2 regions of the Streptomyces sediminimaris genome follow, and region 1 is predicted to be linked to the other one. Evidence: riboswitches for the same ligand, from Rfam matches in the RefSeq annotation. Region 1 holds a riboswitch; the other holds the start of a gene.

What was found. A riboswitch is a leader RNA that binds a small molecule or an ion and turns the genes downstream of it on or off. The one in region 1 is predicted to bind glycine.
Region 2: linked by a shared signal. The riboswitch ahead of gcvP (aminomethyl-transferring glycine dehydrogenase) and the one ahead of gcvT (glycine cleavage system aminomethyltransferase GcvT) in region 1 are both predicted to bind glycine.

The regions. Positions count from the first base shown of each region.
Region 1 is NZ_JBJWOT010000001.1:5,850,764-5,854,969, reverse strand. Features, by position in the region: gene ACJ9NR_RS27270 (enhanced serine sensitivity protein SseB) at 93-887, opposite strand; gene ACJ9NR_RS27265 (AAA family ATPase) at 956-1,627, opposite strand; glycine riboswitch at 1,800-1,892, shown strand; glycine riboswitch at 1,893-2,002, shown strand; gene gcvT (glycine cleavage system aminomethyltransferase GcvT) at 2,037-3,155, shown strand; gene gcvH (glycine cleavage system protein GcvH) at 3,287-3,664, shown strand; gene glyA (serine hydroxymethyltransferase) at 3,679-4,206, shown strand, end outside.
Region 2 is NZ_JBJWOT010000001.1:1,434,901-1,439,106, reverse strand. Features, by position in the region: gene ACJ9NR_RS06745 (MerR family transcriptional regulator) at 1-382, shown strand, start outside; gene ACJ9NR_RS06740 (DNA polymerase IV) at 462-1,850, shown strand; gene ACJ9NR_RS06735 (PRC-barrel domain-containing protein) at 1,851-2,228, opposite strand; glycine riboswitch at 2,342-2,437, shown strand; gene gcvP (aminomethyl-transferring glycine dehydrogenase) at 2,613-4,206, shown strand, end outside.

The DNA of each region.
Region 1 (4,206 bases):
GGTGCTCGTTGCGCGTGCGCGAGTGCGGGTGCGTCGTGGCTCGTCGCGCGGTTGCCCGGGCCCCCGGGGGCCCGGATGCCGCTCGGGGGGTCTCAGAGGTGGTCCCTCGTATAGAAAGGGCGTACCCGTTCGCGCATCCAGTTCGCCACCGGGTCGTCCGTGACGTCCAGGAGGACGAGGTTGACCGGCCACGGGGCCGGGACCTGGGTCACGGCCCGCTCCAGGGCCTGCAGGGGAAGCGCCCTCAGGTCGCCCTCCAGCTGGGAGAGTTCGACACCCACGAACATCACCGGGTCCGCGGTCTCCACGGCGGCCAGGCAGCGGCGGGCCGAGACGACCACGCCGGTCGCGGCGAACCCGGCGGACGCGGCGGCCAGGAAGTCGACCGGGTCGTCCTGCCAGTCCGGCTCGTAGAGGCGGACGCGGGCGCCGGTGGCGGGGCCGTCCAGCGGGGTGCGGCCCGCCCGGCACAGTTCGGCGACGGCGGCCGGCGGGAGCGGGACGCCGACCACGCCGTCCGGGTTGACCGCCAGACCGACCTGCGGGGGCAGGCCGCGGGCGAACTCGACGGCCGGGGCGATCGTGTACGACATGTGGGCGCCGACGACGTGCCGGAACTGCTCCTCGGAGCTGAAGACCGGGACGTAGGCCTGGCCCTCGAGCTCCAGCGTCGGCAGGTCCAGCGGACCGCTGTGCGGGCCGCCGCCGCTGGGCAGCGGCACCCAGAGGAAGCTGCGGGCGAGCACCTCGATGATGCGGCCGCCCGCGGCGGGCATGCCGAGGGAGGCCGACAGCACCTCCTCCAGCTCGTTGCCGGGCCATCCGCCGTGCGGATGGGGGTGCGCCTGCGTGGGAAAGTCCGCGGGGAGATCCGCTGGGAAGTCCATCTGTGTCCGACCGCCTGCTGAGAACCTGCTGTGGCTGGAAAGGCTAGCGGGTGCGCGGGGCGAGGAGGTCAGCCCGTGAAGCCGATGCTGCGCAGCACGTCCGCCGCGTCCCGGTCCAGCAGCACCGCCGAGCCGACGCCCTCGGGCAGGTCGCCGCGTTCGACGGAGCGGATCAGCCGGGCGGCCGCCGTGCGGTGGCGCAGGAAGGCGTAGCGGGAGACGCCGCGGCCGCGCTCGCGCTGGCCCCTGAGGGCCGTGCCCGGCGCGACGTCCAGGAGCACCAGGTGCAGGGTGCCGCCGCGGCGGCGGGCCGCCCGGGCCAGCCAGCCCCGCACCCAGGCCTGTGTGCCGCAGTCGTGCACGACGACGCCCCCGCCGCCGCGCAGGGTGCGGCGCAGGCCGGCGTAGTGCGCGAGCCGGACCAGGGGACGGTAGACCGCGTACGGCAGCAGGCGGGGCACGCGGGCGGCCCAGCGGTCCCGGGTGTCCTGGGAGTCGACGCGCTCTCCCCGCACCGCGCGCTCCATCAGCGTGGACTTGCCGCTGCCGGGCAGACCGGTGACCACCACGAGGTCGCGGGGGCCGAAGAGCAGGGCGTGCGGGCTGTGCCCCGAGCGGTCGCGCAGGTCGCGGACCACGGGGGCCCGGCCGCCGCGTGCCTTTCCGGCCGGGGCCACGGACTGCTCGGGCAGTGCGACGGCCGGGGTCGTGGCGTACGCCGTGGGCCTGTTCACCGTCATCGTCCTCCCCCTGGGCGGGTACCGGGTTCCCTGCCCGTCAAGTGTAAAGAGAAGGTAATGCGCGGGTCTCGCGTTTTCGTGATCGCTCTGCCACAGGCCGGTTACAGATGCGGGCCTGCCACCCGTGCGGAAGGCGTGCGATGATGTGCGCGCCAACTGCATACCGGCCGCTTGAATCCGCGCGGGAGAGTCCCCAGACCGCTGGGGCGCCGAAGGAGCAAGTTCCTCCCTTGAATCTCTCAGGCCCCGTTACCGCGCGGGCGAGGCACATCTGAAAAGCGGGCCGCTGCGTCAGTGGCTCCACCCAAGGTGCAAACCCCGGTCGCTCCCGCGATCAGGGCGAACCTCTCAGGTTCCGATGACAGATGGGGAGGAACGACTCGCCTGTCATGACTTGGGAGACCGACCGATGAGCAGTACCGAACCGCGTCGTACCGCGCTCGATGCCCTGCATCGCTCGCTCGGCGCGACGATGACCGACTTCGCCGGCTGGGACATGCCCCTGCGCTACGGCTCCGAGCGCGACGAGCACCTCGCGGTGCGCACCCGGGCCGGCCTGTTCGACCTCTCGCACATGGGCGAGATCACCGTCACCGGACCGCAGGCCGCCGCGCTGCTGAACTTCGCCCTGGTCGGCAACATCGCCTCCGTGGGCGTCGGCCGCGCCCGCTACACCATGATCTGCCGCTCCGACGGCGGCATCCTGGACGACCTGATCGTCTACCGGCTGGGCGAGAGCGCGTACCTGGTCGTCGCCAACGCCTCCAACGCCCAGGTGGTGCTGGACGCGCTGACGGAGCGGGCCGCCGGCTTCGACGCCGAGGTGCGCGACGACCGGGACGCCTACGCGCTGCTCGCCGTGCAGGGCCCGGAGTCGCCCGGCATCCTCGCGTCGCTGACCGACGCCGACCTGGACGGCCTGAAGTACTACGCGGGCCTGCCTGGCACCGTCGCCGGCGTCCCCGCGCTGATCGCGCGCACCGGCTACACCGGCGAGGACGGCTTCGAGCTGTTCGTGAAGCCGGAGCACGCCGTCGAGCTGTGGCAGGCGCTGACCAAGGCGGGCGAGGCCGCCGGCCTGGTCCCCTGCGGGCTGTCCTGCCGGGACACGCTGCGTCTGGAGGCGGGCATGCCGCTGTACGGGCACGAGCTGTCGACCTCCCTCACGCCCTTCGACGCCGGGCTCGGCCGGGTGGTGAAGTTCGAGAAGGAGGGCGACTTCGTGGGCCGTGCCGCCCTGGAGCAGGCCGCCGCCCGCGCGCAGGAGAACCCGCCCCGTGTCCTGGTCGGCCTGGTCGCCGAGGGCCGCCGGGTCCCGCGCGCCGGGTACCCGGTCGTCGCCGGCGGCACGGTGATCGGCGAGGTCACCTCCGGCGCCCCCTCCCCCACCCTGGGCAGGCCGATCGCGATGGCGTACGTCGACGCGGCGCACGCGGCGCCCGGCACCCCCGGGGTCGCCGTGGACATCCGGGGCAGCCACGAACCGTACGAGGTCGTGGCACTGCCGTTCTACAAGCGCCCGAAGTAGACACTGGACGGGTGCGACCGGGCCCACGCACGTGAGCCCGCGCACATCCCCCCCGTTCACACCGGGTTCCCACCGGCATTCAGCAGTCCCCCATTCACCAGCACCTCCGCGCGTACAGGAGAATCCAGGCCATGAGCAACCCCCAGCAGCTGCGCTACAGCAAGGAGCACGAGTGGCTGTCGGCCGCCGAGGACGGCGTCTCGACGGTCGGCATCACCGAGTTCGCGGCGAACGCGCTCGGCGATGTCGTCTACGCCCAGCTCCCCGAGGTCGGCTCCGCGGTGACCGCGGGCGAGACCTGCGGCGAGCTCGAGTCGACCAAGTCGGTCAGCGACCTGTACTCCCCCGTCACCGGTGAGGTCACCGAGATCAACGAGGACGTCGTCAACGACCCGTCCCTGGTGAACTCGGCCCCCTTCGAGGGCGGCTGGCTGTTCAAGGTCCGGCTCACCGAGGAGCCCTCCGACCTGCTCTCCGCCGACGAGTACACCGCCCAGAACGCCGGCTGAGGAGCCGTAGACGCATGTCTGTCCTGAACACGTCCCTGCACGAGCTGGACCCGGAGATCGCCGCGGCGGTCGACGCCGAGCTGGAGCGCCAGCAGTCGACGCTGGAGATGATCGCCTCGGAGAACTTCGCGCCGCTCGCGGTGATGGAGGCCCAGGGCTCGGTGCTGACCAACAAGTACGCCGAGGGCTACCCGGGCCGGCGCTACTACGGCGGCTGCGAGCACGTCGACGTCGCCGAGCAGATCGCCATCGACCGGGTCAAGGAGCTGTTCGGCGCCGAGTACGCCAACGTGCAGCCGCACTCCGGCGCCTCCGCCAACCAGGCCGCGCTGTTCGCGCTGGCCCAGCCCGGGGACACCGTCCTCGGGCTGGACCTCGCGCACGGCGGCCACCTCACCCACGGGATGCGGCTGAACTTCTCCGGCAGGCAGTTCCACGTGGTCGCCTACCACGTGGACGCGGACACCGGCCTGGTCGACATGGCCGAGCTGGAGCGGCTGGCCAAGGAGCACCGCCCGAAGGTGATCATCGCGGGCTGGTCG
Region 2 (4,206 bases), 4.4 Mb from region 1:
CTACGGGTCGGGGACGCAGCGCCTCTACAGCTTCCGCGACGTCGTCGTCCTGAAGATCGTCAAGCGGTTCCTGGACACGGGTGTGTCCCTGCAGAACATCCGCACCGCGGTGCGGCACCTGCGTGAGCGGGGCTTCAGGGACCTCGAGCGCATGACGCTGATGAGCGACGGTGCCACGGTCTACGAGTGCACCTCTCCCGACGAGGTGCACGCACTGCTCCAGGGCGGCCAGGGGATCTTCGGGATCGCCGTCGGCGTGGTCTGGCGGGACGTCGAGAACGCGCTGTCGCAGTTGCACGGTGAGCGGATCGACACCGGCGAGACCCTGATCGGGCACAACCCGGCGGACGAACTGGCGCGGCGGCGCAACCGGGCCGTCTGACGACCCGCCCGGCCGCCTCGCGGCGCGACCGGGCGGCCGTAGGAGGCCATTGTCAGTGGCATGGGGCAGCATCGGACCTGTGAGGAACGCGGCCACGATCCTGCATCTCGACATGGATGCCTTCTACGCCTCGGTGGAGCAGGCATCCAAGCCGAGTCTGCGCGGGAAGGCCGTGATCGTGGGCGGGCTGGGGCCGCGCGGGGTGGTCGCGACCGCCTCGTACGAGGCACGGGTGTTCGGGGTGCGGTCGGCGATGCCCATGGCGCAGGCACGGCGGCTCGCGCCGAACGCCGCCTGTCTGGTGCCACGCTTCGGCTTCTACAAGGCGATCAGCGAGCAGGTCATGGCGTTGCTGCACGCGCTGTCGCCGCTGGTGGAGCCGCTGAGCCTGGACGAGGCCTTCGTGGATCTGGAGGCCGGGGAGGTGGCCTGGGACGACGCGTCGGCCCGCCTGGTGGGGGAGAAGCTGCGGGCGGACATACGCGCCGGGACCGGGCTCACCGGCTCGGTGGGGCTCGCCGCCTCCAAGATGCTCGCGAAGATCGCCTCCGAGGAGGCCAAACCGGACGGTCTGGTGCTGATCGAGCCGGGGACCGAGCGGGCGCTGCTCGGGCCGATGCCGGTACGGACGCTGCCGGGGGTGGGGCCGGCGACGGGGGACCACCTCAGACGGGCCGGGATCAGCACCGTCGACGAGATCGCCGAGGCGGGCGAGGACGAGCTCGTGCGGCTGCTGGGCAGGGCTCATGGGCAGGCGCTGTACGCCATGGCGCTGGCGCACGACGACCGGCCCGTGGTCGCCGAGCGGGAGACCAAGTCGGTGTCGGTCGAGGACACCTACGACGTGGACATCCACGACCGGCTGCGGGTCGGCCTCGAGGTGCAGCGGCTGGCCGACCGGTGTGTGCGGCGGCTGCGCGGCGCCGGACTGTCGGGGAGGACGATCGTGCTGAAGGTGCGGCGCTACGACTTCTCGACGCTGACGCGTTCCGAGACGCTGCGCGGGCCCACGGACGATCCGGCGGTGGTGCGGGAGGCGGCGGCCCGGCTGCTGGACACGGTGGACACCACGGGCGGGGTGCGGCTGCTCGGGGTCGGGGTCAGCGGGCTCGCGGACTTCACGCAGGAGGACCTGTTCGCGCAGGCAGCGGGGGAGCGGGCGGAGCGGGCGGCGGCGGAGGGGACGGCGCAGCCGGTGGAGGCGGAGCCGGCGGACGAACCCGCGGAGGCGGAGCCGGTGCCGGCCGAGCGGCGCTGGCCTTCGGGGCACGACGTGCGGCACGGCGAGTTCGGGCACGGATGGGTGCAGGGCAGTGGCCTGGGACGGGTCACGGTGCGGTTCGAGACGCCCGGTTCACCACCCGGGCGGGTGCGGACGTTCAGGACCGACGACCCCGGTCTCGAGCCGGCGGATCCGCTGCCTCTGGTGGCGCGGGGGCCCGGCACCACCTTCGCCGAGGTGTCCTAGCTAGGCGTCGGCGTCCCCGGTGCCCGCGAGCTTGCCGAAGGAGCGGTCCGGGGCGGAGGGAGGCGTGGTGGTGTCGAGGCCGTAGTGGTGGTAGAGCTGCAGCTCCTGCTCCGGGGAGAGGTGACGGCCGACGCCGAAGTCCGGGGCGTCCTTGATCAGGGTGCGGTCGAAGGGGACCTGCAGGGTTCCCTCGACCAGTTCGCTGGGTGCCAGGGGGACGAAGGCGTCCCGGGAGAACAGGCCGGTGCGTATGGCCGCCCACTCCGGCACCCCGGTCGCGTCGTCGAGGTAGACCTCGTCGACGGTGCCGAGCTTGACGCCGTTGCGGTCGAACGCCTTGCGGCCGATCAGGTTGCGCGGATCGATCTCGGTCTGCACGGTCCCTCCACTTGGTCGCAACTCATCCGTAAGCACTACAAAAGAGCACAACGGCCGAGGTGGCCACTCGAAGGACCGGCCTTTGTGCGCGCTGGTAGGCTGACAACGGCTGCTGACCCCGTGCGGGAGAGTCCTCCAGGCGACATCGGAGGCGCCGAAGGAGCAAATCCTCCCCGGAATCTCTCAGGCACACGTACCGCGCGGACGAGGTCACTCTGGAAAGCAGGGCGGGTGTCGACGGCTTCCGCTCTCACCGACGGTGAAAGCCGGGAGCTCTCGGGCGACCCGGTGAAGCTCTCAGGTTGAGATGACAGAGGGGGAGGCCGTCCGGGTACCCGCGCCGTGGTGCCCCTCGAAGGTCGTGTCGACCAGGAGGCCTCCGCAATGACCCCGCATCGCATTCCGCTCACCGAGCTGGAGAAGGGGATTCCCTTCGAACAGCGTCACATCGGCCCCGACCACGAGGCCCGGGCCAAGATGCTCGCGCAGGTCGGCTACGGCTCGCTGGACGAGCTCACGGCCGCCGCGGTCCCGGACGTGATCAAGAACGCCGACGCCCTGGACCTGCCGGGCGCCCGTACCGAGGCCGAGGTGCTCGCCGAGCTGCGCTCGCTCGCGGACCGCAACCAGGTGCTCGACTCCATGATCGGGCTCGGGTACTACGGCACCTTCACGCCGCCGGTCATCCTGCGCAACGTGATGGAGAACCCGGCCTGGTACACCGCCTACACGCCGTACCAGCCGGAGATCTCGCAGGGCCGGCTCGAGGCGCTGCTGAACTTCCAGACCATGGTCGCCGATCTCACCGGACTGCCCACCTCCGGTGCCTCGCTGCTCGACGAGGGCACGGCCGCCGCCGAGGCCGTGGCGCTGTCCCGGCGCATGGGCAGGAACAAGAAGGGTCTGTTCCTGGTCGACGCGGACGTGCTGCCGCAGACCATCGCCGTGATCGAGACCCGAGCCGAGCCGGCCGGCGTGGAGGTCGTGGTCGCCGACCTCACCGACGGCATCCCGGCCGACGTCGCCGGGCGGGAGATCAACGGCGTGCTGCTGCAGTACCCCGGCGCCTCCGGTGCCGTACGCGACATCAAGCCGCTGATCGACCGGGCGCACGAGCTGGGCGCGCTCGTCACCGTCGCCGCCGACCTGCTCGCGCTGACGCTGCTGAAGTCGCCCGGTGAGCTCGGCGCGGACATCGCCGTCGGCACCACGCAGCGCTTCGGCGTGCCGATGGGCTTCGGCGGGCCGCACGCCGGCTACATGGCGGTGCGCGAGAAGTTCGCGCGCAGCCTCCCCGGGCGGCTCGTGGGCGTCTCCGTGGACGCCGACGGGCACAAGGCCTACCGGCTCGCGCTGCAGACCCGCGAACAGCACATCCGGCGCGAGAAGGCCACCAGCAACATCTGCACCGCGCAGGTGCTGCTCGCCGTCATGGCCGGAATGTACGCCGTCTACCACGGGCCCGACGGTCTGCGGACCATCGCGCGGCGCACCCACCGCTACGCCGTGATCCTCACCGAGGGCCTGCGGGCCGGCGGCGTGGAGACCGTGCACGGCTCCTACTTCGACACGATCACCGCGCGCGTGCCCGGACGCGCCGCCGAGGTCGTGGCCGCCGCGCGGGAGAACGGCGTGAACCTCCGTCTCGTCGACGCCGACCACGTGTCGGTCGCCTGCGACGAGACCACCGGGCGCGCCCAGCTGGCCGCCGTCTGGAGCGCCTTCGGGGCCGAGGGCGACATCGAGGCGCTGGACGCGGCTGCCGGGGACGCGGTCCCGGAGGGCCTGCTGCGCGCCGACGCCGTCCTCACCCACCCCGTCTTCCACCAGCACCGCTCCGAGACCGCGATGCTGCGCTACCTGCGCAGGCTGGCCGACCGGGACTACGCGCTCGACCGCGGCATGATCCCGCTGGGCTCCTGCACCATGAAGCTCAACGCGACCACGGAGATGGAGCCGGTCACCTGGCCCGAGTTCG